4 regions of the Roseibium sp. ROS1 genome follow, and region 1 is predicted to be linked to each of the others. Evidence: predicted binding sites of a transcription regulator. Region 1 holds the regulator's gene; each other region holds the start of a gene.
What was found. Region 1 encodes PhoB, which activates phosphate uptake and scavenging genes when phosphate is short. Its sites were predicted from a motif close to TGTCATNNANCTGTCAT; they were not measured.
Positions count from the first base shown of each region.

Region 1 (7,155 bases):
CTGTCACCGGTCCAGGCAACGCTCTTGCCCTTGATCGAACCGCGATGCTCTTCAAAGGTCAACAGATCCGCCATGATCTGACAGGGATGCGAGAGCTTGGTCAGGCCGTTGATCACCGGCACTGTCGCATTTTCTGCAAGTTCACGCAGGTCGTTGTGATCGAGGATGCGGATCATGATCGCGTCGACGAAACGCGACAGAACCTGCGCCGTATCGGCGATTGTCTCTCCGCGGCCGAGCTGCATTTCCGCACCGGTCAGCATCAAGGTCTCGCCGCCAAGCTCGCGCATGCCGACATCGAAGGAAATGCGCGTACGGGTCGATGGTTGTTCGAAGATCATGGCCAGCACTTTGCCGGCCAGAGGGCCCTGGCCGCGATGCACACCGTTGCGGCTCGACTTGATCTTCCGGCTGGTGTCCAGGATGGCGCGCAGTTCGTCGCCTTCGAAGTCCGTCAGATCCAGAAAGTTCCGGTAGGTTCCGTTTGCGGTCATCAGGCCGCTCCTTCCGCCAATTTCGCTTCCATGGCGACAGCAGCCTGTTCCAGGCGCTCGACAGCAATGGAAATTTCCTCTTCGCTCATGGTCAGCGGCGGCATGATGCGCACCACGTTATCGCCGGCAGGAACTGCCAGCAGACCGGCTTCACGGGCTGCAAGCACATAATCTGCCACCGGCACCACGCATTTCAGACCGAGCATCAGGCCGTTGCCGCGCACTTCGGCCAGAACGTCCGGATGGCCGTCCACCAGTCCGGCCAGCTTCTGCTTGAAGCTGAGCCCCTTCTGACGGACACCTTCCAGGAACCCGTCTTCCAGAACGACATCCAGAACGGCATTGCCGACTGCCATGGCCAGCGGATTGCCGCCAAAGGTGGTGCCGTGGGTCCCGGGGGACAGCGCCGCTGCCGTTTCTGCCGTTGCAAGACATGCGCCCATCGGGAACCCGCCGCCGATACCCTTGGCGATTGCCATCAGGTCCGGTTCCACGCCCGTCCACTGGTGAGCGAACAGCTTGCCGGTCCGTCCGACACCGGTCTGGATCTCGTCGAAGATCAGCAGAATGCCGTTGTCATCACAGATCTTGCGCAGCGCACGCAGGAAATCGGTCGGAATTTCGCGGATACCGCCCTCGCCCTGCACGGGCTCGATCGCGATTGCGGCCGTTTGCGGACCGATGGCATCTTTCAGCGCATCCAGGTCTCCTGCCGGCACCTGATCGAAACCGGGAGCCTTCGGGCCGAAGCCCTCAAGATATTTCGCCTGGCCGCCAGCCGCGATGGTCGCGATGGTCCGGCCATGGAAAGCGCCTTCGAAGGTCACGATGTGGAACCGCTCGGGGTTGCCGTTGTCATAATGATAACGGCGCGCGCATTTGATGGCAGCTTCCATCGCTTCCGCGCCGGAATTCACGAACAGCACCTTGTCGGCAAAGGTTTCCGCGCACAGGCGCTGCGCCAGCCGTTCGCCATCCGGGATCTGGTGCAGGTTGGAGGTATGCCACAGCTTGGCTGCCTGATCCTGCAACGCCTTGACCAAATGCGGATGGGCATGACCGAGTGCGTTGACCGCGATGCCGGAACCGCAATCGAGGAATCGTCGGCCATCGGTGGTAACCAGCCAGACGCCTTCCCCATGATCGAAAGACAGGTTCGATCTTGCGTAATTTCCGAATAGTGCAGTCGCGGACATAACCTCGTTTGTCTCCTTTAAACGCCCCTGCTGTCCCTGCGTCGCCCCGACGCCGGGCCGTCACCTTGAAAAGATGCCGAAGGGCCAAAACGCAACGTGCCGCCCCGATGAGGCGGCACGCAGCGGCTTTCTTATACACTGCCGGTACCATGCACTGTCAATGGAAATGGCGCACAAGACATTTCATGTGCCGCAGAGGGCGGATTTCATAAAATTCTCAATGACCTCGCCATAATTGGGGAAAAGTCGTTTCATCCCCAACTGGTTTGGGTCGAGTGGTTGCCTGACAAATTAACGTTATTGTAACCTCTCAGCAATCAGACACGAGATCTCGTGAGGCAAATCACCAAGAGGCACTAGATCTGCCAGCATTAAGCGTGCTTGCGCATGCTTAACACGGGGTTAATGGCCGCAGGACGGTCAAACTAAAGGGTGCGGCAATGAGTTGGACAAACGAACGAGTTGAGCTTCTCAAAAAGCTTTGGGGCGACGGCTTGAGCGCAAGCCAGATCGCAGGCGAACTGGGTGGTGTTACCCGTAACGCCGTGATCGGCAAGGTGCACCGCCTTGGCCTGTCCGGCCGCGCCAAGTCCACCTCTTCAAGCGCCAAGCCGCGCCGGCCGCGCACCGCAGCTCCTGCAACGGGTGCAGCGCCGAAGAAACCGACGACGTCACATCCGCAGTCGATCGGCGCGACGGCCCTTAAAGCAGACATCTCGCCTGCACCAGTGGTGGCCGCCAAGCCGCGCGTAGAGCCGATTGCAGAGCTCGTTCCGATCTCGCAGCGCGCAACCATCCTGACGCTGACCGAGCGGACCTGCAAATGGCCGATTGGCGACCCGGCGACCGACGACTTCTACTTCTGCGGCCGCCAGTCCGATGCCGGCGTCCCCTACTGCGCTCATCACTGCAAGATCGCGTATCAGCCGGTCGCCGACCGCCGCCGCGATCGCAAGACGATGGCTCAGGCAGGCTGATAGCCTCGCACCTAACCAATTCATGAGAAAGCCCGCCATCTGGCGGGCTTTTTTTTGTTTGGGCCTTCCATTGACCAGATGCCCGACCCCGACCAGTGACCTCCCACGGCTTGTTCTTGGCACCGATCCATGTCGTTTCCGTTCCATCAAATCAAACCTTGTTTGACCGCTCCGCCACGACAGGGACCGCAGGATCAGCCCCGACACCGACACATCTGATGGGGTGGTCGCAGAAGAGAACCTTGTTCCGCGAAAGGCACATAACCGCTGAGAAACAAAAAGCCCGCTTGAAAGCGGGCTCCTTAATTCCATTCTGCAAGTTGCGCTCAGGCAGTGGCAGAGGTGAACTGGTCATTGAAGGCGTATCCGGCACCACGGACGGTACGGATAGGATCCTTCGCCTTGCCCTTGTTCAGAGCCTTGCGCAAGCGACCGACGTGAACATCGACAGTGCGTTCGTCCACGTAGACATCGTGACCCCAGACCCCATCCAGCAGTTGTTCGCGGGAGAAGACACGGCCAGGCGATGTCATCAGGAATTCCAGCAGGCGGAATTCCGTCGGCCCCAGGTGTATTTCCTTGGTGTTGCGGCGAACGCGGTGCGTTTCGCGATCCAGTTCGATATCGCCGGATCGCAACATGCTGGACACCACTTCCGGACTTGCCCGGCGCAGGATGGCGCGCACGCGGGCCATCAATTCCGGTACCGAGAAGGGCTTGACCACGTAGTCGTCGGCACCGGTCGACAGGCCGCGGATGCGCTCTGCTTCCTCACCGCGTGCCGTCAGCATGATGACCGGCAGGCGCTCGGTGTCTTCGCGCGCCCGCAGGCGGCGGCACAGTTCAATTCCGGACAGGCCCGGCAGCATCCAGTCGAGCAGCAACAGATCCGGCAGGCTTTCCCGCAGGCGGATTTCCGCCTCGTCACCCCGGACACAGGACTCGACCGAGTACCCTTCCGCTTCCAAATTGTATCTCAATAGAAGGCTGAGCGGTTCTTCGTCTTCAACGATGAGCACCTTCGGCATACATCTCGCTCCAATTACCGCAACCGGCGCCGAAGCGCCGGCCGTTAAGATCTTCTGCAAATCCGACGATTACCGGCGGGTCAGACCGCGCCTGTTTCGTCGACCTTTGCCCGGTCTTCCGGCAAACGCTCGCCAGTGACCATGTAGTAGACGTTCTCGGCGATGTTCGTCGCGTGATCGCCGATGCGCTCGATGTTCTTTGCGCAGAACAAGAGATGGACGCACTGGGTAATGACCCGCGGGTCTTCCATCATGTAGGTCAGGAGCTCGCGGAAGATCGATGTGTAGATCGCGTCGACTTCGGCGTCAGCTTCCTGAACCCGGCGGGCGGCTTCCGCATCCTTGCGGGCGTAGGCATCCAGCACCTGCTTGAGCTGCGAAAGAGCGAGTTCCGTCATGTGCTCCACACCGATCGCGAGCTTCTTGGACTGCAAGTCGCTGTCGATGGCGATGACGCGCTTGGCAACGTTCTTGGCAAGATCGCCAACACGCTCCAAGTCATTGGCAATGCGCGTTGCGGCAGTGATTTCACGCAGGTCCTGCCCCATCGGCTGGCGGCGGACGATCAGCTCGATCAGCTTCACTTCAAGTTCGTTGTAAAGGCTGTCCAGACGGACATCGCCCTTGATCGTCGCCTTGGCAAGCTCCAGATCCTGCGACACCAGCGCGGACACCGCATCGGCGAAAGCCTTTTCGGCAATACCACCCATTTCGGCAACCTTGCCGGCCATGGCCGTCAGTTCGTCATCGTAAGCCGAGACTGTATGTTCAGACATCCTGTGTCCCCTTCAGAAACCTAAAAAATGCTTAGCCGAAGCGGCCCGTAATATAGTCCTGCGTACGCTTGTCCTTCGGATTGGTAAAGATGTCCTCCGTCAGACCTTCTTCAACCAAAATACCCAGGTGGAAGAACGCGGTACGCTGAGACACACGGGCAGCCTGCTGCATCGAGTGGGTCACGATCACGATGGTGAAGTTTTCCCGCAGTTCGTCGATCAGCTCTTCCACCTTCGCGGTCGCGATGGGGTCGAGCGCCGAGCACGGTTCGTCCATCAGGATCACTTCCGGGCTGACGGCAATCGCACGGGCAATGCACAGACGCTGCTGCTGACCGCCCGACATGCCGGTGCCCGGCTCGTCCAGACGGTTCTTGACTTCTTCCCAAAGCCCGGCCTTCTGCAGGCTGGAGGCAACGATTTCATCAAGCTCGGACTTGTTGCGGGCCAGACCATGGATCCGCGGACCGTACGCAATGTTGTCGTAGATCGACTTGGGAAACGGGTTCGGCTTCTGGAAAACCATGCCAACCTTGGCGCGCAGCTGTACGGGATCGACCTTGGGATCGTAGATGTCCTCACCGTCGATCTTGATCGACCCTTCCACACGGCAGATATCGATGGTGTCGTTCATGCGGTTGATCGTCCGCAGGAACGTCGACTTGCCACATCCGGAGGGACCGATGAAGGCAGTCACGGACCGCGGCTGGATCTCGATGTCCACGTCCTTGATGGCGTGGGTATCGCCATAATAGACCTGCACCTTGTTCGCGGAAATTTTGCTGTCGGTCATGGTTTTCGCCTGTTCAAAATTCGGCATCTCGTTCATCGGAGCAATCCTTACCAGCGGCGTTCAAACCTGCGGCGCAGGATGATAGCGATAATGTTCATGGTCATGAGGAAGACCAGCAGCACGATGATCCCGCCCCAAGCGCGTTCATAGAAGGCCGGGTCAGCACGTTTCGCCCACTCGTAGATCTGGGCCGGCATGGCCGAGTTCGGAGAGAAGAAACCGGCAGCCACACCGTCCGGGAAATTGGAGGCGATGAAACCGACCATCCCGATCAGGAGCAGCGGAGCGGTTTCCCCAAGCGCCTGTGCCAGACCGATGATCGTGCCGGTCAGAATGCCCGGCATGGCCAGCGGCAGGACATGGTGGAAGATCGACTGCATCTTGGAGGCGCCAATGCCAAGGGCCGCATCGCGGATGCTCGGCGGAACGGCCTTCAAGGAGGCGCGGGTGGAGATGATGATCGTCGGAAGTGTCATCAGCGTCAGCACCAGGCCACCGACCAGCGGTGCGGATTGCGGCAGATGCATGAACTGGATGAACACCGCCAGACCGAGAATACCGAACACGATGGACGGAACGGCGGCCAGGTTGGAGATATTCACCTCGATCAGATCTGTGAACTTGTTCTGCGGAGCGAACTCTTCCAGGTAGATGGAAGCGGCCACGCCGATCGGCAGCGACAGGAACAGCACCACCAGCATCATGAACAGCGACCCGATCATGGACGCCCCGATGCCGGCCTGCTCCGGACGGCTGTCGGAAGCATCGGTTCCGGTGATGAAGGCCCAGTTGAAGCGCTTCTCCAGAATGCCGGCGGACTGCATCTGGTCAGCCAGATCCAGGTGTGCGGCATCCAGGTTCTTGTCTTCGGCAAGATCCTCGCGCTTGACGCGGCCCTTCAGGTAGCCGTCGACACGGGATGAGGCGATCAGCTCGAAGGTTACCGTCGTGCCGATCTTGTCCGGGTTGGCAAGTGCATAGTCACGAACCGTTGCGGCAGCCCCTGAGGAGAACAGCTTCTGCAGGTCCTTTGCCGACATGTCGGTGGTGATGTTGAGACCGGCAAGTTCCTTGGCAAAGGCGTCGTCAATGATGGCCCGGTACTTGGAGGTCTTGACCACCGACTTTTCCGCTTCGGCAATCTGCTCCTGATTGAGCGGGACATCCACCTTCAGGAACGTCTGGCTGAAGGCGCCAAGGCCGTTGGAAAGGATTGCCCACAACAGCGCAACGAGGAAGAACAGGCCGATGCCGATGGCAATGATGCCGTAGAGCTTGAAGCGCGCTTCAGCGGCGTTGCGCTTTCTGGTCAGCGGATCGAGTTCGAGGATCGACGTGGTCTTGTGCGGGGTCGGAGCACTGGTCTTGCCCGACGGTGGCGTAAGGGTCGTGTCGGTCATTAGTCGTACTGCTCCCGATATTTGCGCACGATGTAGAGCGCGACGATGTTGAGCCCCAGGGTCACGACGAACAGGGTCATGCCGAGTGCGAAGGCGACAAGGGCTTCCGGGGAGGCAAAGTCGGCGTCGCCGGTGAGCTGGCTGACGATCTTCGCGGTTACGGTGGTCATCGCTTCGAGCGGGTTCATGCTGAGCCGGGCCGCAGCGCCGGCCCCCAGCACAACGATCATGGTTTCACCGATGGCGCGAGAGGCCGCCAGCAGGATAGCCCCGACGATCCCCGGCAGGGCCGCCGGCAGAATGACCTGCTTCACGGTTTCCGAATGGGTGGCACCAAGTCCGAGCGATCCGTCACGCATGGCCTGCGGCACAGCGTTGATGATGTCGTCGGAAAGCGAGCTCACGAAAGGGATCAGCATGATGCCCATGACAGCGCCCGCGGTGAACACCGAGGAAGCACCGGACATCCAGCTTACGCCAAGCGCACCGCC
Region 1 covers NZ_BAAGIG010000003.1:492,576-499,730, forward strand. The annotation lists gene argF (ornithine carbamoyltransferase) at 1-494, opposite strand, end outside; gene ACYQ6M_RS18405 (acetylornithine transaminase) at 494-1,690, opposite strand; gene ACYQ6M_RS18410 (GcrA family cell cycle regulator) at 2,131-2,667, shown strand; gene phoB (phosphate regulon transcriptional regulator PhoB) at 2,994-3,695, opposite strand; gene phoU (phosphate signaling complex protein PhoU) at 3,776-4,471, opposite strand; gene pstB (phosphate ABC transporter ATP-binding protein PstB) at 4,503-5,264, opposite strand; gene pstA (phosphate ABC transporter permease PstA) at 5,312-6,664, opposite strand; gene pstC (phosphate ABC transporter permease subunit PstC) at 6,664-7,155, opposite strand, start outside.

Region 2 (7,155 bases), on a different contig from region 1:
GCAGGCGCTGATCTATTTCGATCCGGCGCCCACAGCTCTTGGCAAACTTCGTTCAGGAAAAAATCCTGAAATACAACCAAATCGCGACAAACTTCAGCTCCACACAACTTGCATACTGAATTGATCTTGGCTATCCGGTTCAGCTCCGGGCAGTTTGTTAAGAAGGGGCCATTCCATGTTCAAGTTTCTCCCGAAAATTCGTTTGAAGACCATTGCCGGGGCCGCAGCCCTGTCCGCAGTTGCCGCTATGGCTTTCGCCCCTGCCGCGTCGGCGGAAAGCCCGTTTCATACCGGGGTCTGGCAGTTGAACACGCCGGAAGGCCCGCGCGGTCTCGTCGTCAGTGACTGGCTGGTCTTCGAAAACGGTTTGCCGAAGCGCTGGCTCTATCGCCGGGCCGGCACCAACGACGCCAACCAGTTCGATTTCTTCACCCGTTCGATGAACGATTCCGGCTATACGCCGGTCGGCATCCGGGTGTACCGGACCGGCGACAACGCGATGAAATACACGCTGGCGCCCAAGGGCGAGGATCCGATCGAGGTTTCCGCCGTCCGTCTTTCCATCCCGAATTTCGAGAACTCCTGCCTTTCCGTCGAGAAAAAAGGCAAGCGCTTCTACGGTAACTGGGTCGGCACTGAAGGTTCCAAGCTGAAGAAACTGAACGTGTCGAAAAACCGGCTGACCATCGACGGCGAAGCGCGCAAGGTATCGATTGCGGAAGTCCGCGTCGGCCGCATGGGCATCACCGAAAATGGCAAGCCGATCGCTTTCCTCACCGATGCCGGCGGCGACTATGCGGTTCTGCAGTGGTTCAAACCCGGTGTGACTGTCGAGCAGATGCAAGATCCGGACAAGGAAATCCTCGATTTCGCGTCGGAAGAAATCGTTCGCAACCCCGGCGGCACCTGCGACCGGCAAATCGAATCCCGACTGAAAGCCATGAAATAATACGACTGAATCTGAGCCAGTTTTTAAGGATAGGTTCAAATAATACGTCCTGAGCGCAAAGATTACGAATTTTTCATCGAATTCGACTTGTGCTCGGGATAGGCTTTTCCCATATGTTGAGGGAGTTGTGTTGCATGCGCGATTGCATGCGCACGTCTATCTAGAAGGGGATTTTTACGACCATGTCGACCTATGACCGTCAATCTCAAGGCGCGTATACCGTCGCCGGCGCACGCGCCGAGGCCGGCATCGATCAGGGCCTGCGCTCCTACATGCTGGGCGTCTATAACTACATGACCATCGGCCTTGCGCTGACCGGCTTTCTTGCGCTGGCAACGGTCATGCTTGCAACGACCACCGATCCGAACTCTGCTGTCGCCAGCCTTGGCAACGGCCGCATGCTCACCCAGCTGGGTGTTGCCATCTACGGCAGCCCGCTGAAATGGGTTGTCATGCTCGCACCGCTCGGAATGGTGTTCTGGCTGTCCTTCCGCATTCAGTCCATGAGTGCCGGCGCAGCGCGGACCCTTTTCCTGGTCTACGCATCCGTAATGGGTATCTCCCTGTCCTCGATCTTCCTGGTCTACACCCCGGGCTCGATCGCTCAGGTCTTCTTCATCACCGCCGGTACCTTCGGGGCGCTGAGCCTGTTCGGCTACACCACGAAGAAGGACCTGTCCGGCTGGGGCTCGTTCCTGTTCATCGGCCTGATCGGTATCGTGATCGCGTCGCTGGTCAACATCTTCATGGCATCTTCCGCCCTGCAGTTCGCCATCTCCGTGATCGGTGTTCTGGTGTTCGCCGGCCTGACCGCCTACGACACCCAGCAGATCAAGGAAATGTACTACGAAGGCGACAGCGGTGAAGTCGCTACGAAGAAGTCCGTCATGGGCGCGCTGCGTCTGTACCTCGACTTCATCAACCTGTTCATCATGCTGCTGCAGCTGTTCGGCAACCGCGACTAAGCGCAGCCAAACTGAACAAACGGAAAAGCCCGGCCTTGTGCCGGGCTTTTTTGTGGCCGCACGACTATCCGACACATCGCTTGCTTACACTTGCGTCAATGGGCGTCAACGCCAGCCTTGCGCAAATCAATGGAATGAAGCGGCAGAACACTGCGCTGCCAGGTTTGGTCGAACCAATCGTCCGGTCCGCGGCCAGCCGGTAACCGACCAGCATTGGCCGGTCATTGACGCCACCATCAAGGAAATACCTGTGACCGGATCAACGCAGGGGAAATGAACCTCACCCGGCCATCAGCTGACTGACCGGATGCCTGGTCAGGCGTCGACCACCCGAAGATGTTTTTTCTTCTCCAGAACCCTCAACACCTGCGCCAGATCGTGGCCACGCTTCAGGATCATGCCCCCGGTCGCCACGACCGAATAAGCGCCCTGGCGGCGGGCCAGCTTCGGGTCCTTCTCGATCCTGTAAAGCGGCATTTCGGAAGATCTGCGAAACACGGAGAAGATTGCCCGGTCCTTCAGGAGGTCGATGGCATAGTCTCGCCACTCGCCGTCGGCGACCATGCGCCCGTAGAGCCTCAGAATGACATCGAGTTCGCGCCTGTTGAATGCAACAATGGGTTTGGGAGGGGGAGCCGGTTGATGTTGTGGCGACGGGCTTGCACCCGCACCACGCTGAAACGCGCTGTCGTCGGCTTCGCTCATTCCGCCTCCATTCCGTTCGCGGTTTCGCTGCTGACAGGTAACCGACAAGAGAATCGTCGGGAGACGCCTGTCACCTGGCTGTCATGATGCGTCTTCTTTAGCCATTCTGGCAAGCCCGCAACGTCATATTGACAGACAGAGGTCCGAAACCAGAGTAATTTTGCCAATAAGTTTTACGGGAAGAAGTGCAAAAACGAACGCAACGGCACTTTGCCAAGAAAGAATGCATAAATTTCCTTGATTTTGCCGCATTCCAGCCCTTGGCCAGCCATTTTAGACACCCATATTAGGATCATACCCTGATGGGTATGGCCCGTAGAAGCCGCGGAATGCATTAGCCCCCCAGCCCCCCGGGGTTTTTACTGGCCAACCAGATTTAGTGAGTCAAACATCAGGGCAACTGAAGGGCCGGCATTATGCCGGCCCTTTTCATTTGTGGACCTGCCTGTTCTTCTGCTTTCAAACTACTTCAGAAAATCCCTGAGGAACGACAGGAACCGCGCATCGGTTCCATAGGCCACATTGACCCGCATTGCCGGTTTCTGCCGGGTCTCGCGGTTCGGATAGAAGACGGCGCCCGGCGCAATGAAGATACTTTGCTTGCTGGCAGCGGCGCACAGTTCCCTTTCATCCACATCATCGGGAAACTCCACCCAGAGATAGAACCCGGGTATGGAGCACTCCCGCACAGACAACCCGATCGCCTCCAGTGTCCCGAAGGATGCCTTGTAGGCATCTTCCACTCGGCTCCTGAGACGCCGCAGATGTCTCAGATAATGGCCGGCCTGCATCAGATTGAACACGAAGCGTTCGACGTGGTCGGATGAATTGACCACCGTCAGCATCTTGATATCGGCAAGCTGGCGGATGATGTCCGGATTTCCAGCCACGTAACCGCATCTGAGACTGGCCGACAGTGTCTTGGAAAAGGTGCCGAGATAAAGCACTCGCTCCAGCTGGTCCAGCGCCGCCAGCCTTGGCAGCGTGGCCGGAAGAATATCGGCAAGCGCATCGTTTTCAACGAGGAGGAACCCCCAGCGCTCGGCAAGCTGCATCAACCCGAATGACCGCGAAGGTGACAGGGAACCGCCGGTCGGATTGTGGCCGTGGGACTGGGTGACAAACATCTTCGGCCGGTAAAGAGCGAGTTTGGCGGTCAGGTCTTCCAGGTCCGGACCGTCCCTGTCCCGCCGAATACCGACAATCTGCACCTTGGCGAAGGTCAGCTTGGAAAAGAGCGGATAATAGCCCGGCTCATCGACAAAAACCGTATCGCCAGGCTCCGTCAGATGCCGGATGATCAGATCCAGGCCATGGTTGACGCCATGGGTCAAAAGAAGTCCTTGCGGATCGGCCGGGATCGACCGCTCCAGCAACTGCATCCGCAGCCGGTCCCTCAACGGACCATATCCCCACGAACTGCCGTAGCCGAATTCGATCGCTTCGGGAAAAGGCGTCTTGGCGTTGGCGAAATGGCGGCGCAGCTCCGCCCCCTCCATCCACGACGGCGGCGGGCGCCCATCTCCCGGACGCACTTCATAATGCTGTTCCAACTGCTCCCGCAGCAACGACATGCCGTCAACCGCAGCCGTGACATGTGGCGCTGGCGGGGTCTTGGAAGCCGGTCCGACCTGTGACATGTAGTATCCGGAGCCGGCCCGCGCTTCCAGTAGCCCCCGGGCGACCAGCCGGTCGTAAGCTTCCGCCATCGTGTTTTTCGAAACGCCGTTCTCCCGCGCGGCCTGACGAATGGAAGGCAACCGCTCAAACGTCTTGTATGCCCCTGCCTCCAGCATCAGCGCGACTTTCTCGACGATCTGATCGACGCGAGACAGTTTCCGACCGCTACCCGTAACCCTCATTGTCCCTCAAAATTTACTGGGACAGTGCTGCCCATAAATCCGACAACTGTCCCTTGATTGTCCCAATCATTTTTATGACAGTTTGCCCCATTACGCCAGCAAATGGCAATTTCCTTGGGAGGGAAAAATGACCAAAGTAAGTAGACGCAGCCTTCTTGCAGGTGCAGCCGTTGGCGGCACCGCCCTCGCAGCACCGATTGCGGCCAAGGCACAGGATGCGGTTGAGTGGCGCATGCAGGCTCTCTGGGACGCCGGCACCACACCTTTCGAATTCGAGAAGAAGTTTGTCGAGCGCGTCAGCGAACTGACCGACGGCAACTTCAAGATCACGCTGTTCTCCGCCGGCCAGCTCGTGCCTGCCAACCAGGCATTCGATGCCGTTCGCGCCGGCGCCTTCCAGCTGATGAAGACCTTCGACGGCTACGAAGCCGGCAAGATCCCGGCATTTGCCTTCACGTCCACCATCCCGTTCGGCTTCCCCGAGTCCGACCAGTATGAAGCCTGGTTCTACGAAAAGGGTGGTCTGGATCTCGCCCGCGAAGCCTATGCAAGGGCCGGTCTCTTCTACATTGCCCCCACCGTCTATGGCGAAGAGCCGATCCACTCGACCGTCAAGATGGAAACCATCGCCGACATGGCCGGCAAGAAGGGTCGCTTTGTCGGGCTCGCTTCCGCGGTCATGGCCGACCAGGGCGTTTCCGTGACCCCGCTGCCGACGGCGGAAGTCTATACGGCGCTGGAAAAAGGCCTGATCGATTTTGCCGACCGCGGCGATCTCACCGCCAACTACGAAGCAGGCCTTGGCGAAGTCGCCAAGTTCATCATCCTGCCGGGCGTGCACCAGCCGACCACCGCCACCAGCTATGTCGCCAACCAGGGCGCCTATGACGCGCTGCCGGACGACTACAAGGCAGCGCTTGCCGTTGCGGCTCGGGAGATCTCCGGATCGCTGCGCCAGCATATCATGGTGCAGAATGTCGATGTCCTGAAGAAATACGGCGAACAAGGCGTCGAGATCATCCAGCTCGACCCGGCCGATGTCGCGGCCAACCGGTCCAAGGCTGTCGAGTCCTGGAAAAAGGCTACCAAGGAAGACGATCTGGCGAATCGCGTGCTCGCGAGCCAGATTGAGTTCATGACAGCCCTCGGGCTGATCTGACCCTTCCTCCCACCGGACGGTAGACGGCACCTCCCTGCCGTCTGCCGTCCGGTCGTCCTTTCGATCGGCAAATGCTCAGCTTCATGAAATCCGTCAGTTCCATCGTCACCGGCGTCAACCGGTTGTTCTTCCTCCTTGCGGCGGCGCTCATCTTCGCGGTGGTGCCGATCCTGCTTTTCGAAGTGGTCGCAAGATACCTGTTCGATGCGCCGACGGTGTGGGCCATGGAAGCCAGCACGCTGATCTTCGGCCCGCATTTCATGCTGGCCGGACCTTACCTTCTGCACCTGAAGGGCCACGTCGCCGTCGACATCTTCAGCGAAAAACTGACGGGATTGCCAAAAGTGGTTCTCGACGTGTTCTCCTATGCCGTCATTGCTGTGTTTGCAGGCGTTTTTGCCTGGGTCAGCTGGCCGCTTGCAATCAACGCCTACTCCCTCGGCGAAACCAGCTTTTCCGCCTGGAACCCACCCGTCTGGTGGCTGAAATTCGTCGTGCCGCTGTCCTTTGCGCTCCTGTTTTTGCAGGCCCTTGTTGAAGCCTACAACGCAACGCGCCCGGCGCGGGACCAGACGGGAGCAAGCGCATGAGCTCCGAATTCGTTCTTGCCATCATGTTCGCCAGCCTGGTGGGCCTGCTGCTCACCGGCCTGCCGCTTGCCTTCACGCTTGGCGCACTTGCGCTCGTTTTCACGCTAACGCTGTGGGGCCCCGCCGCCCTCTCCGTTACCGTCCTCAACCTCTATTCCACCATGACGTCGGAATCGCTCCTCGCGATCCCGCTCTATGTGATGATGGCCAGTATCCTTCAGCGTTCCGGCGTCATCGAAAGCCTTTACCGGGCCATGGAGCTCTGGTCGCGGCGGTTGCCGGGTGGCCTGGCGGTAGGCACCATCGCCATCTGCACGATCATCGCCGCCATGACGGGCATCGTCGGTGCCGCGGTTGCCGCCATGGGCATGCTGGCCCTGCCCTCCATGCTGAAGCGCAAGTATAGTCCGGAGCTCGCGATCGGCACGATCTGTGCCGGCGGAACGCTCGGCATCCTGATCCCGCCCTCGGTGATCACCATCGTCTATGCCGTGACCGCACAGGCCTCTATCGGCCAGATGTTCATCGCCGGCGTGGTGCCGGGCCTGCTGCTCGCCTCGCTCTATATCGGCTATATCGTTCTGCGGTCCGCGCTCAACCCATCCATCGCCCCGCGTCCGGACAGTGACGCCCCGGCCACCTGGGAAGAGCGCATTGCCTCGCTGAAATCCCTCATCCTGCCGCTGCTGATCATCGTCGGCGTCCTGGGCACGATCTACATGGGTATCGCAACACCCACGGAAGCAGCCGCCGTCGGCGTCTTCCTGGCGTTCCTGTCGTCGCTCATCGAGCGCCGGTTCGGCTGGGAGCTCATATCCGGCGTTGCCCTCGACGTGGTCAAGGTGACCGCCATGATCCTCTGGATCACCATCGGTGCGCGGGCCTTCGTGGCAATCTTCACCGGCACCGGCGGCGCGGACTTCCT
Region 2 covers NZ_BAAGIG010000004.1:403,333-410,487, reverse strand. The annotation lists gene ACYQ6M_RS24690 (hypothetical protein) at 176-949, shown strand; gene ACYQ6M_RS24685 (Bax inhibitor-1/YccA family protein) at 1,132-1,914, shown strand; gene ACYQ6M_RS24680 (DUF2794 domain-containing protein) at 2,230-2,619, opposite strand; gene ACYQ6M_RS24675 (aminotransferase-like domain-containing protein) at 3,084-4,481, opposite strand; gene dctP (TRAP transporter substrate-binding protein DctP) at 4,609-5,640, shown strand; gene ACYQ6M_RS24665 (TRAP transporter small permease subunit) at 5,724-6,230, shown strand; gene ACYQ6M_RS24660 (TRAP transporter large permease) at 6,227-7,155, shown strand, end outside.
Region 2: ACYQ6M_RS24680 (DUF2794 domain-containing protein) is a predicted target of PhoB. The motif match lies at 2,688-2,704, and genes of this name have one in related genera.

Region 3 (7,155 bases), 120 kb from region 1:
GGCGGGCGCGGTCAAGCAGTATCTTGTCTCCAAGAACGTTCCCGACAGCAGGATCAGGAGTGTCGGGTATGGCGAAAGCCGTCCCGTCGCTCCGAACACCTCCGCGGAAGGAAAGCAACGCAACCGGCGGATAGAGTTTGTCGTTGTCGAATAGGTCCAACATGCACCGCTTTGCAATCGCAATCCTCCTGGCACTGACAGTGACCATTGGCGCGCTGTCTGAGAGGGCTCACGCGGAACCGCGGCTGGCTCTGGTTGTCGGCAATGGCGCTTACACGACCGTGACGCCGCTGGACAATCCGGTAAACGACGCAAGCCTGATGGCCGACGCGCTGCGCAAGGTCGGCTTCGAGGTTACCCTCGTCACCGACTCCAGCCAGAACGAGATGATCACGGCGATTTCGCAGTTCGGCAGCAAGTTGCGAGCCGCGGGCGAGGACGCAACCGGGCTGTTCTATTATGCCGGCCACGGCGTGCAATCGTTCGGTGCAAACTTTCTCCTTCCGGTCGATATCGAACTTCAGGACGCTGCCGACCTCAGCCTGGTCGGGGTCCCTGCGCAGGCCGTTCTGCGGCAGATGTTCTCGGCACGGAACCGGACCAACATCGTCATTCTGGATGCCTGCCGAAACAATCCGTTCGTTTCCATCCCGGACCTCAGCGACAACGGTCTGGCAGAAATGAAGGCCCCCAGAGGCACCTTCCTCTCCTATTCCACCGCACCGGGCGACATCGCGCTTGATGGTATCGGCGGCAACAGCCCCTTCACCGAAGCGCTGGCCCGGCACATGCCGACACCTGGCATGCCCGTCGAAACCCTTTTCAAGGCGGTGCGGGTCGATGTTCTGAAGGAGACCGGCAACCAGCAGACCCCGTGGGATACATCCTCCCTCACCGTTGATTTTCAGTTTGTCCCGGCAAAGGCTCCCTCTGCCGAGGAAGTCGAGCTGCGCCAGATCTGGGACACGGTGAAACTCAGCAAGGACCCCTTGCAGGTCCTCCTGTTCCTGCGCGCGCACCCGGACAGCCGATACTCCGCAGAAGCCAGGGAACTCCTGACGGCTCTGATGGAGAAGGAAACGCAGCCCACCGCGCAGGCGACACCTGCCCCACAACAGGAATCCGAACCTGCCACGCCTCAGACAAGCGAGCGTGACATGATCGAAACAGCGCGCCGGGAGGGAACCGCAAGCGCCTATCAAACCTATCTGGACGCATATCCGAACGGTGCCTTTGCCGAACTCGCACGCCTGGAGCTGCAAACGATCGTCAACAAGGAGCAGAGCACGGACCCGGTCGCCAGTCAGCCGCTGCAGGAAGACGCGCCGGCCATCGCCGAGCAAGGCTCACCTGCCGCCGAGCCGGGGGAACCGTCAGCCGTCATAGCATTCAACGCCCCCCTTGCCATGGGAGAGCCGGATATCGCCACCCGAAGCATTTCGGAGCTGATCACCGGATCGCCGAAATTTCCACCGATCGAGGGCCTGCCGGAAGCGGTCTGGAAGGACAAGACTTGTGCCGCCTGTCATCAATGGGAGCAGGCGAACCTGTGCGACCAGGCCAAGACCTATGTCGCAGACAAGTCCAGAACCATCGAGAAACAGCACCCCTATGGCGGCACTTTCAAGAATGCGTTGCGGCTTTGGGCCGAACAGGGGTGTCCGTAACTTCGACGCCGGTTCTGTAGCGATCCGACGTGTTGTCGCGTGCTTCGGTTACCGCGATTTCGAGATCACCGCATAGTCCGAGTAGCCGGCGTAAAGGCGATGGAAAGAGGCAACTGCGCCGATGCTGGCAGCCAGGGCTTTCAACTCGCCTTCCAGGTCGGCTCGTGGAGATACGTGGAAGGATTTGAGCCAGGCAAACAGGACGCGCTTGAACCAGCCAGGCAAGCGTTCCTGCTGACCGAAATCGACCACGTGGATCCGCCCGTCCGGCGCCAGCCGCGCGGCACCTGCCGCCAATGCTTCGCGCCAGATCGGGATCATGGACAGCGTATAGGAATAAAAGACGCGGTCGAAAGCCGGAACACCAAAACCTTCCGTTGCCGCCGGGTTTGCGGCATCGCCTTCCACAAGCGTGATCCGGTCTGTCAGGCCTGCCTTGTCGATGTTCTTCTGGGCGGTTTCCAGCATGTTCCTGGAAATGTCGAGACCGTAGAAACGAACGTCCGGATAGGCTTTTGCAGCCGCAATCAGGTTCCGGCCGGTGCCGCAGCCAAGTTCCAGCACGACGCCGTCTCGCGGCGGCTGAAGCTCGCGGATCAGCTTGTCGCGCCCGAGCAGGTAGAACTTGCGGGTCAGGTCGTAAAAATGGCGCTGATGGCGATAGACGGCATCCATCAGCCGGGCTGTTTCGACGGCTTGGGTCATGACGCTATGTTTCCGTACGCAGGACGGCCAGCTTAGCCGTTGAACACATAAAGATGGAAGCCACCATAAATGGAGGAGCGGTCCTGACGGCCAAGCTCCAGGCTTTCCTCTTCCTCGTAGGTCCAGCGGTTCAGGATCTGGTCGGATACGCGGCCCGGCAGAAGTGTCGGTTCGGCAGCGGTGCGGAAGATGACCCGGGCACCTGGAAGCGCGGTCCGCGTTATCTCGGTCCAGAGTGCATTGAGCTGATGGTCTGTCATCCAGTCCTGGGCGTCCAGCAGCACATAGGCGTCAAGCGTATTGTCCTGAACCGACTGAAGGTGTTCGGTAAAATTGCGATTGAGCACACGGACACGGCCCGCACGCTGACGGATTTCCTCGAAATGCTCGCGCTTTAGGTATGGCGGCAACGGCCCGGCCGGCCCAGTGCTGTCCTGACCGCTTGGAGCATAGCCACGGCCGAAGGCCTGCCAGGCGAAATAGTTGTCCTGCATGGAGAAGTCGCAAGCGAGTTTCTCAAGCCGCTGACGCAGAACCGCAGACATGTCGCGTTCGGCACTGGCCGATACCAGGGCGTCATACTGCGCCGGCGGAATGCCGAGGCCGTAGAGCGACATCTTCTTGGACGTAGCCCAGCGCACCAGACGCTTGTCGAACAGCGGTGCCAGTGCAGTATCGAAGAAAGTGCGCTGTTCTTCCAGCGACCTGGTCTTGACCATGTGCTTCGGATCGATGCCATAGAGCCTTGCGACCAGGTGTCCCGCGCCGATGCAATAGCCCAGCAGACCGTGATGATAGAGGTCGCGCGAGAACAGCGTGATCCTCTTGCGGCCCCAATTGGCCATGTCACGGCCTTCCCAGTAGGCGACCGTTTCAGGATCGAGCTTGTCTTTCAGGAACCGCTGATAGGCGGCAACATTGGCCTTTTCGTCTGCTTCGCCGAAGAACCTGTAGAAGATCTCGTAATTCGGCAGATGCTTGGCTGCCGCCAGTTTCAGCCGGCCCAGCGCCACATGTGCACGGTTGAGGTCCACCGCAGTGATCTCGGCCGGATTTGCCGTCAGGTAGGACATGACGTTGCAGCCGCCCGACGCGATCGTGATCATTCGGGAGTCCGGCGTCAGGCGAAGAGCTCTCATGTCGACATCCGGATCTTCCCAGATCTGCGGATAGACAAGGCCCTTGAAAGCGAATGTGAACAGGCGCTCGAGAAAACCGTCCTTGGAGGTGGCTTCGGAACGGTGAACCGCATTCTTGAGACGTTTCTTCGATGCGGTAAGCGTGCTCTGCGCCATGTCTTTCTCCCGAGTCACCTGCGCCAATAAACTGCCTTCCGATACGTGACGGACGCGACAGTTTGGTGACGTTTGCGGAGAAACGAGCCGTTATCCGGATAATAAACCGCCAGTGAAGACCTGCCTCAGCAGTCAGGAGCGTCTTCGTCGATGGGAAGCCTTCCTCCCCAGCGGAAACGAAACAAAAAAGCCCCCGCCGAAGCGGGGGCTGTGTTTCCGTCCAGACCGTTGGGAGATCCGAACCTAGCGCGTGATAACCACGAAGTCGGTGCCAAGACCCGTGTTGCGGGTGAAGTTTCGGTCCGTGACCGTCAGGGACGAACCCGGGGTCAGCATCCTGGAAACTTCAAGCGCGACCTTCTTGGACATCTCGATCCGGTCGAGAACGTCCATCGACGCGCCACCGCGTTCACCTTCGGCAGATACCGCCATCCACTCGACCGACGAGTCACCGGGCTTGAAATCCATGGCAGTGAAAACGTGCGTTCCGATTTCCTGGTCGATATCCTTGATCGAGACAGGGGCGGAATAGACATCGCGGAACTTGCGACGGATCCGCAGCGTTGCATTCTTCGGCTCTTCGTATCCGGCATCGGCATGGATGCGGAACTCAAGCGCATTGGTCAGCTGACCGGTTACCGGCAGTTCGGCACCTTCCTGGTACAGGCTGATTGCTGCACGGGTCTTGCGGCCCATGACACCGTCTTCCGGACCGGCATTGAAGCCCATCTGGTTGAGCAGCTGTTGCAGCACCTGAATGCGGCTTGGTGCTTTCTGCGGCGTGATGATCATCCGAAGAGGCTGATCGAAATAAGGATTTTCCGGCTGTACTGCCGGCAGGTTAGCCTGCAGGGGCGCTTCCTGAATGGCACCACGCAGAGCCGGATCGGCTGCAATGGTCTCGTCCGTCAGGCTTGCGACCTCGGTTTCAGGCACATAGGGCTGCGGCAATACAGCGTGATGCACACCAAGCGGGTTCGCCTCGCCCCGTGTCACGACAACATGCATGCCGCGCTCGGTCATGCTGTAAAGCGACTGTGCAAATGCTTTCGGAAGACGAATGCAACCGTGCGAAGCCGGATAGCCGGGCAACCTTCCGACATGCAGGGCAATACCCGACCATGTCAGACGCTGCATGAATGGCATCGGCGCATTGTCGTAGAGGTTGGAAAAGTGCTTGCGCCTCTTTTCCAGAATGGAAAACACACCGGTCGGTGTGCTGTGGCCGCGCTTCCCGGAGGAAATCGACGACACTTCGATCAGATCAAGGCCGCGATAGACCTTGATCTTCTGCTCGTCCAGCGACACCAGCATGTGCAATGGCGGTTCGCTTGCCACATCCGTTTCCGGAGCGGCGTCACGCGCGAATGCGGCCGACATGGCGGCGAACGAAATAACTGCGGCACCGGTCAAGTTGAGCAGCGAGCGCTTGTGCCTGCTCCGGCTATTCATTTCCAATGACAACATCCCTGAGCTCCCCAACGCAAATACCCATAAAGCTCGATTAAAACTGTAACCAACATCTGTGTAGATCGGGTTAGGAAACACGGTTACTTATTGGTTTCCTTCGACCTTTCAGCCGCAAAGTCGCACATTACCCAGCTCGCGGCTGTTATTCACATCACATTTTGTACAGCTAGCAGCCGCAACGTGAACGGGGCCTGAATGGGGAAAACGGCCCATTCACGCCAACGGTTCCCGCAGAAGCGGCTTTTCTCAGGCTTTCAGTCCGTCCAGGAAACGGACGGGTTCGCCACGCGAGGGTGTCGTCAGCTCGCCGTCCCACATGACGCGCTGCCCGCGGACAACAGTGCCAACCGGCCAGCCGGTGACGTCCTTGCCGTCATAAGGTGTCCAGCCGCACTTGGAGGCAATCCACTCGTTGCGGATCGTTTCCTTGCGCTTCATGTCCACCACGGTGAAGTCGGCATCATAGCCGACTGCGATCCGGCCCTTGAGCGCCGTCTGGAAAAGACGGGCCGGGCCTGCACTGGTCATGTCGACAAAACGCGCGAGGCTGAGGCGGCCTGCGTTGACATGATCCAGCATGATCGGAACCAGCGTCTGCACACCGGTCATTCCGGACGGGGACGCCGGATAGGGCTTCTGCTTTTCTTCCAGAAGATGCGGGGCATGATCGGAACCGAAGATGTCGAGAATGCCCTGCTGCAAGGCCCACCAGAGACGTTCCGAGTGGCGCGGTGCACGCACCGGCGGGTTCATCTGAACCAGCGTACCCAGCCGGTGATAGGCTTCGTCCGTCAATGTCAGGTGGTGCGGCGTCACCTCGATGGAGGCGACATCCTTGTGGTCGATCAGGAAATCGACCTCCTCTGCCGTAGACAGATGCAGAATGTGGATCTTGGCGCCGGTTTCGCGCGCAATGCCCACAAGACGCTGGGTGCACTGGAGCGCTGCGATCTCGTCACGCCAGATCGGATGGGAGCTTGGGTCGCCTTCAACACGTTCTCCCTGACGTTCGCGCAGGCGGAATTCGTCCTCGGAGTGGAAGGCCGCCCGGCGGCGGGTTACGGACAGGATTTCCTTCACGCCCTGGTCGTCTTCCACCAGAAGGTCGCCGGTGGAAGACCCCATGAACACCTTGATGCCCGCTGCCGCCGGCAGTCGTTCCAGGTCAGGAATGTCCTTGACGTTATCCCGCGTTCCGCCGACCCAGAAGGCAAAGTCGCAGTGCATGCGGTGGTGTCCGCGCCGCACCTTGTCGGCAAGGGCTGCCTCGGAAGTCGTCAGCGGATTGGTGTTCGGCATCTCGAAGACCGCGGTGACGCCGCCCATGACGGCAGCACGGGAACCGGATTCCAGGTCTTCCTTGTGGTCGAGACCGGGCTCGCGGAAATGCACCTGGGTATCCATGACGCCCGGCAGGACATGCAGGCCCGTGCAATCGACCGTTTCGCCTGCCTGTGAAGCGTCGAAGGTGCCTATGCCGACAATCCGGCCGCCGCGAACAGCGACATCACGCTGCCCCTCGCCGTCCTGATTGACTACGGTTCCGCCCTTCAGGATCAGGTCATAGGTCGCGCTCATGTGGCTCCTCCGCGTTAATTCGGGTTTATCGGCAGGTCGGTTTAACGGGCTTATACGCGGCCCGGCGGCAAAGGACCAGACAGGGGCCGACAGATTCAGAACCTTGCCCACGGTGGGGAAAGCGCCTATGTGGCACTCAAGTGAAACTGGCCAGACAACCTGTCTGAATCAGTCATCCGTTCCATGGAGCCTGCCGTGTCGACCCTGTCCTATGCCCATCTGTCCGACCGCTCGTTGATCCGCGTTGGCGGTGCCGAGGCACAGCATTTCCTGCAAAACCTGGTGACGGCAGATATCGACGGCATGACGGAAGATGGCGCACGCGCAGGTGCCCTGCTGACGCCCCAGGGCAAGATCCTGTTCGATTTCCTGATTTACCGCGTCGAAACCGGGTATCTGCTGGATGCCCCATCAGAAACGGCAGCCGACCTTCTGAAACG
Region 3 covers NZ_BAAGIG010000003.1:608,267-615,421, forward strand. The annotation lists gene ACYQ6M_RS18930 (OmpA family protein) at 1-154, shown strand, start outside; gene ACYQ6M_RS18935 (caspase family protein) at 162-1,667, shown strand; gene ACYQ6M_RS18940 (class I SAM-dependent methyltransferase) at 1,716-2,372, opposite strand; gene ACYQ6M_RS18945 (BtaA family protein) at 2,405-3,667, opposite strand; gene ACYQ6M_RS18950 (L,D-transpeptidase) at 3,911-5,119, opposite strand; gene ACYQ6M_RS18955 (dihydroorotase) at 5,384-6,715, opposite strand; gene ygfZ (CAF17-like 4Fe-4S cluster assembly/insertion protein YgfZ) at 6,911-7,155, shown strand, end outside.
Region 3: ACYQ6M_RS18945 (BtaA family protein) is a predicted target of PhoB. The motif match lies at 3,722-3,738, and genes of this name have one in related genera.

Region 4 (7,155 bases), on a different contig from region 1:
GTCTGCAGCTTTCACGCGCACCGGACAATGCGACCACAATCGAAGAATGGGACGTGGAGAAGGAGACACAGGACGGTTATTTCAAAGATCATGCGGCCCTGTCGTCGTACCGCCTGAACGGTGCGAAGGAATTGATCGATATTGTGCGAAAGATCCGGCCGGTGCTGGAAGGCTATCATCGGTACAGGTTTCCGCATCAATTCCCGGACAATGAATGGCTTGGAGACATGATTAAGCGGGTCAGGGATTCAAACGGTGCTCATCCCATGCATCCCGCCCTTGAAGAGCTGGAAAGCATCAATGACTTCTCGAAAAAATATCACCACGACACCAACCCCGGAAAGGCTGACAACGAACCGATAAATGACGGAGAACTGCAGGGTTATGTGCAAAGAACATTGCTGATCGTCGGGGGGTACTGAATGACCGAGGCCCGTCACACAGATCGCGAAGATGGTCTGAGGCGAGCGTGCCACATCGAAGCTTTTAGCTAATAAACGCCAAATTTGCAGCCGTTTAATCGCATCAATCTTTTCCAGCGCTAGGCAAAAGTTCCACAATAAGCAGTATATGTTAGGTTATATCGTTGCTTGGATTTAAGAGTTGCGAGCGGTTCTGCTCGCGAGCACGAAGTTCCTTTAAGAACTTCTCTTGGTGTCCGCGTAGCTGTTGTTCAGATTCAGCGGTTCTGTTCGTTTTGGAGAGTTTGTGTTTCGATCTTACCTTCCGAGCGAGTGCTATCGATCGAAAAGCCATTTCATAAAGCGGCTTCAAGGTTATGTCTGGATCAGCCCCATCGGGGTCCATATCCATGCCAATATTGAAGTTTATGCCATCATTGATCGCCGCGATTTCTGCAGGAAGATTCAGAACTTCGTCGGCGACACCCTGGTTGATGTAGATCCAAGCGATTGGATCATCCGGATAAGCAACAAGTTTTGGAAATCCTGCAAAGTTGTTGCCAGCCGCGCCGTTGCTACCAATGTGGAGGTCAATGTCGTAAATTCGGTCGGCGCAGGCACGGTAATAATTCTCAAGAATTAACGCGAGCCTCAGCGCGAGATATCTAGCTTTACGCCGCCGCTCCAGATGCTCAAATATTTCCTTCACACCACCGCCAATCAAAGCGCTGATCACACCGGCGAGCCCACCCACCTGAAGAATCTGAATCCAACTTATTGTTTGGCCATTCATGCTAACCTCTTAGCGTTTATCGCTACACTATATTTGATGCACCGATCGCGAGAAAGGTAACCGACAATTCGGAGTGCTCATGATCAATGTTTAACTTTAAAGATTTCTTGGAAAGATTGGGCCTTGCCCCTAACACCGTGCGTCTAATGAGACACGATCATCGTGGCATGTCACATTGGCGGCGCGGGTTAGTTTCGTTCGCCAGCTTCGCCAGTTTTCAAAAACAAAATCCCTCCCCTTACGCCGGCGCCACAATTGCCAGTCATTTCATACCAGGTCCTACTTTGTCAGACGGCTCCGCTACGGCGATGTTTCTGGGCTCAACCCGAATAGTGGATCAATGGCAGTGGGACGGGGTTCGGCTACCCGCATTTCAGGATGAGCTGGTTCTCGAAAGCGAACAAGGCATTCCAGATCTCGATGCGTTCGATCTGGAATGGATTGAAGAAGGGCAGGAATTTTCCGAACGCATTCTGATCCGATGGGGAGCCCCGTCCTCGACGCGGGCCTGGTCCCAATGGAGCAATCGACAACCGAAGGAAATTCTGGAAATCCGATTGACTGCACACGAGCCGCCGTTCCCAGGATTTTCAGGCTTCATGCGCAGGCTGAGTGAGATCGCGTATTTGCCTCAATCCTGGCAAGCCGCATTGGCATCGGTGGGAGGGGTATATGTAGCGGCTTGCCAACATAAGCGCCTCTGCTCGCAAACATCGGCATTTTCTGCTCGAATTATCTGACAATGGAGCGGGCGTCGTGCTCACGCTCTTTGCCAATGTGCTCGCAAACATCCGGGTCTGCTTGCAAACATCCGCCACGTGCTCAGATTAATTGCCAGCGACGGCATGGTCAAACCGGGACGCCTGCCTGTCGTAGTTGCTCGGTCAGCTGACGGGAATATTCGGGATCAAGGGTGCCCGCCAGGAAGGCGCGGATATACGGACATGCGCTGTGGCTTTCCCTCCTTGGCGCTTCGGGTGCAGGAGGTTCTGCAGCATGATCCGTTGTCAGGGCATCTCTTCGTCTTCAGGGGCCGCAGATCGGATATTTTGAAGATCATCTGGCATGATGGTCTGGGCGCCTGCCTTTTTACCCGGCGGCTGGAGAAGGGCCGGTTTATCTGGCCGAATATGGGATAGCATCCGTCAAGGTGGTGTAGAATTGGGACCGGGCCGTCATGATCAGGCGGCTCTGGGTGAAATTTCTCCATCGCAGCTACGCGAGGAGGTAGAGCTGAGTTTAAGTGCTGTCATTGAAGTTTCACGAGCCTGATAAACGGACGTCATATGTCGCCCATAGTGATGCAAATATTCAATCGATGCACCACTAACGATCAGGATTATTGTGATGCTGGCTCTGAACGGAGTTGCCGTGACCTATGCCAACGGCACCCAAGCTTTGAAGACAACGACATTGACGTTCAACCAGGGTCAGTTCGTCGTGCTCCTCGGTAGATCCGGCGCAGGCAAATCTACCCTCATCCGGACACTCAACGGCTTGGTTGCGCCGACGTCTGGTTCGATCACTTCTAACGATATTGGTGCTCTGGATGCGGAAACTAAGCTTCGCATTCACCGAAGGCGAACTGGGATGATATTCCAGCAGCACCAACTCATAGGGCGCTTGAGCGCGCTCGACAACGTCATGACGGGCCGCCTGGGCTACCACTCTGGCTGGCGTACGTTGTTCCCTATGCCGCGTTCGGATCGAAGGCTGGGGTTGGAATGCCTTGAACGCGTAGGCCTTCTTGATAAGGCTCTCGTCAGGGCGGATCAACTATCCGGCGGTCAGCAGCAACGGGTGGGCATTGCGCGCGCGCTGGTCCAGAAGCCCCAACTGGTCCTTGCAGATGAGCCCGTTGCAAGTCTGGACCCTGAAACGGCTGTCGAGGTCCTGTCGCAGCTTCGCGAAATATGCACAGCCGACGGCATCACTGCTGTGATCAGCCTTCATCAGATCGATCTAGCTCGCCGGTTCGGCGACCGGGTCATTGCTATGCGCGACGGGGAAGTGGTTGCGGACGCCGCTGTCGACGAACTGACCGATCAAATGTGTGCGTCGATCTACCGCAGCGCCCCAAGAAATCCGACCACAACACAAGATTTGTCCAACTACGAGTATGATCAACCTTTAGCTGCCATGGAGGCCGCATTATGAAGAAGCTTCTGTCCCTCGCATTCCTCGCCGTTCTTGGCTGGAGTTCGTTGGCGCATGCTGGCTCAAATCCAGAGACATTGCGCGTCGCGTTGCTACCGGACGAGAACGCCGCCACTGTCATCAAAAACAATCGTCCTCTCGAGGAGTATCTTGAGAAGACACTCGGTCGGGAGATTGAACTGATCGTAACGACCGACTACTCGTCAATGATCGAAGCGATGCGTTTCGGCCGGCTTGAGTTGGCTTATTTCGGGCCGCTCTCTTACACGCTCGCGAAAACCAAGGCTGATATCGAGCCTTTCGCAGCACTTATGAAGGATGGCGAAACTACCTATCGCGCTGTAGTTGTCGCCAATGCAGAGGCTGGCATCGAAAGCCTTGAAGATGCAAAAGGGAAAAAGGTCGCGTTTGGGGACGTGGCTTCCACCTCAAGCCACCTTATCCCGAAATCTATGCTGCTTAAGGCCGGAGTTGAGGCTGGAAAAGACTATAGCGAGAACTTCGTAGGGTCGCATGATGCCGTGGCTATTGCAGTGCAGAATGGCAATGCTCAGATTGGCGGACTTTCGTTGCCCATCTACAATTCAATGGTCGCTCGTGGCACCATTGATCCTAAGAAAGTTATCGCCCTCGCCGAGTCCGATCCGTTCCCGCAGTACCCCTGGACCATGCGGTCGGATCTTGACACTTCGTTGAAAGAGGCGATCACCAAAGCCTTCATCGACCTTAAAGACGAAAAGGTATTGGCATCCTTCAAAGCCGATGGGTTCGCTCCGATCGATGACAAAGCCTACGACGTCGTCCGTGAGCTCGGTAAAGTGCTGAACTTGGACCTGAGTCAGTAAGGCGCGTTCGAGACAGTTTCTCACCTTTCGACGCAGGCGCTGGCCTGCGTCCTTTCTTCCAGGATATGTGATGACACAGCCGTCGGCCGACTACGACTCTATCCTTCAACATCAAAACAAAGCTTGGACCAGAGCTGGCGTGATCGCGTTGGCAATTGCGTGTGTGATCATTGTTAGCAGTTATCACTCCGGTCTTCTTGATCTGGAGCGTCTGGGATCTGGGTTTCCTGCGCTCTGGCAGCTCGGTACGGAAATGTTTCCCCCGGATTTCAACCGAGGCTTGGAGTGGATCAGCCCTCTCATCGACACTCTGGCGATGAGTATAGCTGGGACTGCGATCGCGGTACTGATATCACTTCCAGTTGGCTTTTTCGCCTCAGGGAAAACAGCACCCAACGCTGTCATCTATATGATCTCGCGTGGATTGTTGAATGGTCTACGGTCGATCCCGGAGCTGATTATGGGCATCGTCTTCGTGGCGGCAGTGGGATTTGGAGCGCTCCCAGGCGTGCTGGCTCTTGGTCTTCACTCGGTTGGCATGGTGGGCAAGTTCTTTGCGGAGGCGATCGAGCATTGCGATAATGCGCCTATAGAAGCCGCACGCGCAGCTGGTGCGTCGCCGTTCCAGATCGTGACGCGGGCGATCTTGCCACAAGTTCTACCGCAATTGGCCGATGTGACCATCTATCGGTGGGAGTACAACTTCCGCGCCTCGACAATCCTGGGCACTGTGGGAGCTGGTGGTATCGGTTTCGAGTTGATGACATCCCTCCGGATCATGAATTATCAGGAGGTTCTTGCGATCATGCTCGTTGTCCTTCTGATGGTCACCATCGTTGACCAGGTCGGCGCTCTCCTCCGCCGCCAGCTGCAATAGAAGGATAAATTAAATGCTCCCAAAGGTAGTAATCACCCATCGCGTCCACGAGGAGATTATCTCAAAGCTATCTCCCCACGCTCGTTTAGTTTGCAACGATACTGATGATACATGGCCCCGCGAGAAACTGCTCGCAGAATTGAGCGACGCCAAGGCGATGATGGCGTTCATGCCGGACATGATCGACGCGTCTGTACTCGCGCACGCTCCCGATCTTCAACTTGTGGCATGTGCGCTGAAAGGCTTCGATAACTTCGACATCGAAGCCTGCACGCAGCGTGGAGTCCACGTCACGATAGTGTCCGATCTTCTCACTGACCCGACAGCCGAACTTACAATCGGTCTGATGATTGCTCTTGGGCGGCACATTCTGCCAGGCGACAAGAGCGTCAGGAGGGATTACAAAGGTTGGCGCCCTCGGTTTTACGGCCTTGGGCTGCAGGGCACAGCAATCGGCATTTTAGGGATGGGAGCGATCGGAAAAGCTATAGCACAGCGCCTAAGTACCTTCGGCGCCATTGTGTCGTACTGGGATCGTCAATCCCTGGACAAAGCCGATGAGATCAGACTGAACGTAAAGCCTCTTGAATTTGACCAGTTGATCTCGTCGTCTACCTTTCTTGTGTGTGCACTCCCGCTTTCGGCCGAAACGAAGCATCTCCTCGGCGCTGAACAACTCGCCAAAATGCCCAAAGGAGCACTTCTTATTAATCCTGCACGCGGAAGCGTGGTTGATGAAGAGGCTGTTGTCGCTGCATTGCAGGCGGGGCGCTTGGGAGGCTACGCCGCTGATGTTTATGAGATGGAGGACTGGGCCAGACCCGACCGGCCTGACAAGGTCCACGGGGGTCTCCTCAATCGCGAACATGATTCGATCTTGACACCCCACATAGGCTCAGCAGTGGCGAAGTCGCGTTTGGCTATCGAGCACGAGGCTGCTGACAACATTATAGATTTTGTCCAAGGCCGAAGACCTCGTGCGGCAATTAACGAGGTTCAACTAATTCCTTGATTAGAGAAAGTAATGTTTAGCCTTTCGCATGTCGCAGCATTCATAGAGGTAATCGAAACTGGCAGCTTTCACGAGGCGTCGCGACGGCTTCAGATATCCCAACCGACTGTCTCACATAATGTGAAACGATTGGAGGATATACTAGGGGTGCGGCTGGTCGAGAGGAGGAAGGACAAGTGTGTGCCGACTCGGCAAGGGCTCGTATTCTTGCCATTCGCACGCAGCCTTTTGACCGTCACGAAGAGATCTCTGGACCGCCTGCACAGCGGCCGGATTACGTTGGGTGCCAGTACTAACATCGGTACCTATATTTTGCCAGTCCACTTGAAGCGTTTACAGGATGCTCAAGGCCGGCCACCTGAGGTGGCCGTTGCCTCAAATCCTGAAATCATCGAAAAGCTCTTGAGGAAGGAGATTGATCTAGCCTTTACCGAATGGTGGGACGATCGAAAAGGATATCAAGCCCGCCTTTGGCGGAAGGAAAAGCTGGTAATAATCGTATCCCCACAGCATAATTGGAGGACGCGAAAAACAATTGAAGCGGCAGAGTTATTTCAAGAGTCCCTCATTGGCGGAGAACGTGGAACCGGTACCGGATCCGTGCTCCGCGAGGCCTTCGGCCAAGCGGCAGAGCAATTCCCAATCTCATTCAATGTCGGGAGCACTGAGGCTGTGAAGCATGCAGTTCGAGCTGGTCTCGGCATTTCGATCGTGATGAGGAGCACTGTCCTCGATGAGCTCGCGTCGGGTAGGCTTTATGAGGTTTCTGTTGAGAATGTGGTTCTCGAAAAGTCTGTGTGGGCTGTACATCCCGTACATATGGAGGATGGTTCACCGGAAGCAATCGCGCTTAAGGTTATACTCGATGCGAGCGCCCCTCTGGGTGACCTAGAGCACGTCCACATTACTCGGGGTCATATCCGCAAGATTTGAAGTAGTTGGCGCATTCCTGCGGCTCGAACATGGTAACGGCCTGGCCGACCGCATCCTTTGGTATCGCCGCCTCAATTCCCGGAGTATCCCATACAAGGGGGACAAGATCGGGGACCGCCCGATTTTCGATGCGTAAG
Region 4 covers NZ_BAAGIG010000009.1:40,568-47,722, forward strand. The annotation lists gene ACYQ6M_RS29445 (AAA family ATPase) at 1-422, shown strand, start outside; gene ACYQ6M_RS29450 (hypothetical protein) at 574-1,194, opposite strand; gene ACYQ6M_RS29455 (hypothetical protein) at 1,281-1,934, shown strand; gene tnpB (IS66 family insertion sequence element accessory protein TnpB) at 2,139-2,333, shown strand; gene phnC (phosphonate ABC transporter ATP-binding protein) at 2,542-3,351, shown strand; gene phnD (phosphate/phosphite/phosphonate ABC transporter substrate-binding protein) at 3,348-4,196, shown strand; gene phnE (phosphonate ABC transporter, permease protein PhnE) at 4,267-5,073, shown strand; gene ACYQ6M_RS29480 (phosphonate dehydrogenase) at 5,087-6,085, shown strand; gene ACYQ6M_RS29485 (LysR family transcriptional regulator) at 6,098-7,018, shown strand.
Region 4: phnC (phosphonate ABC transporter ATP-binding protein) is a predicted target of PhoB. The motif match lies at 2,442-2,458, and genes of this name have one in related genera.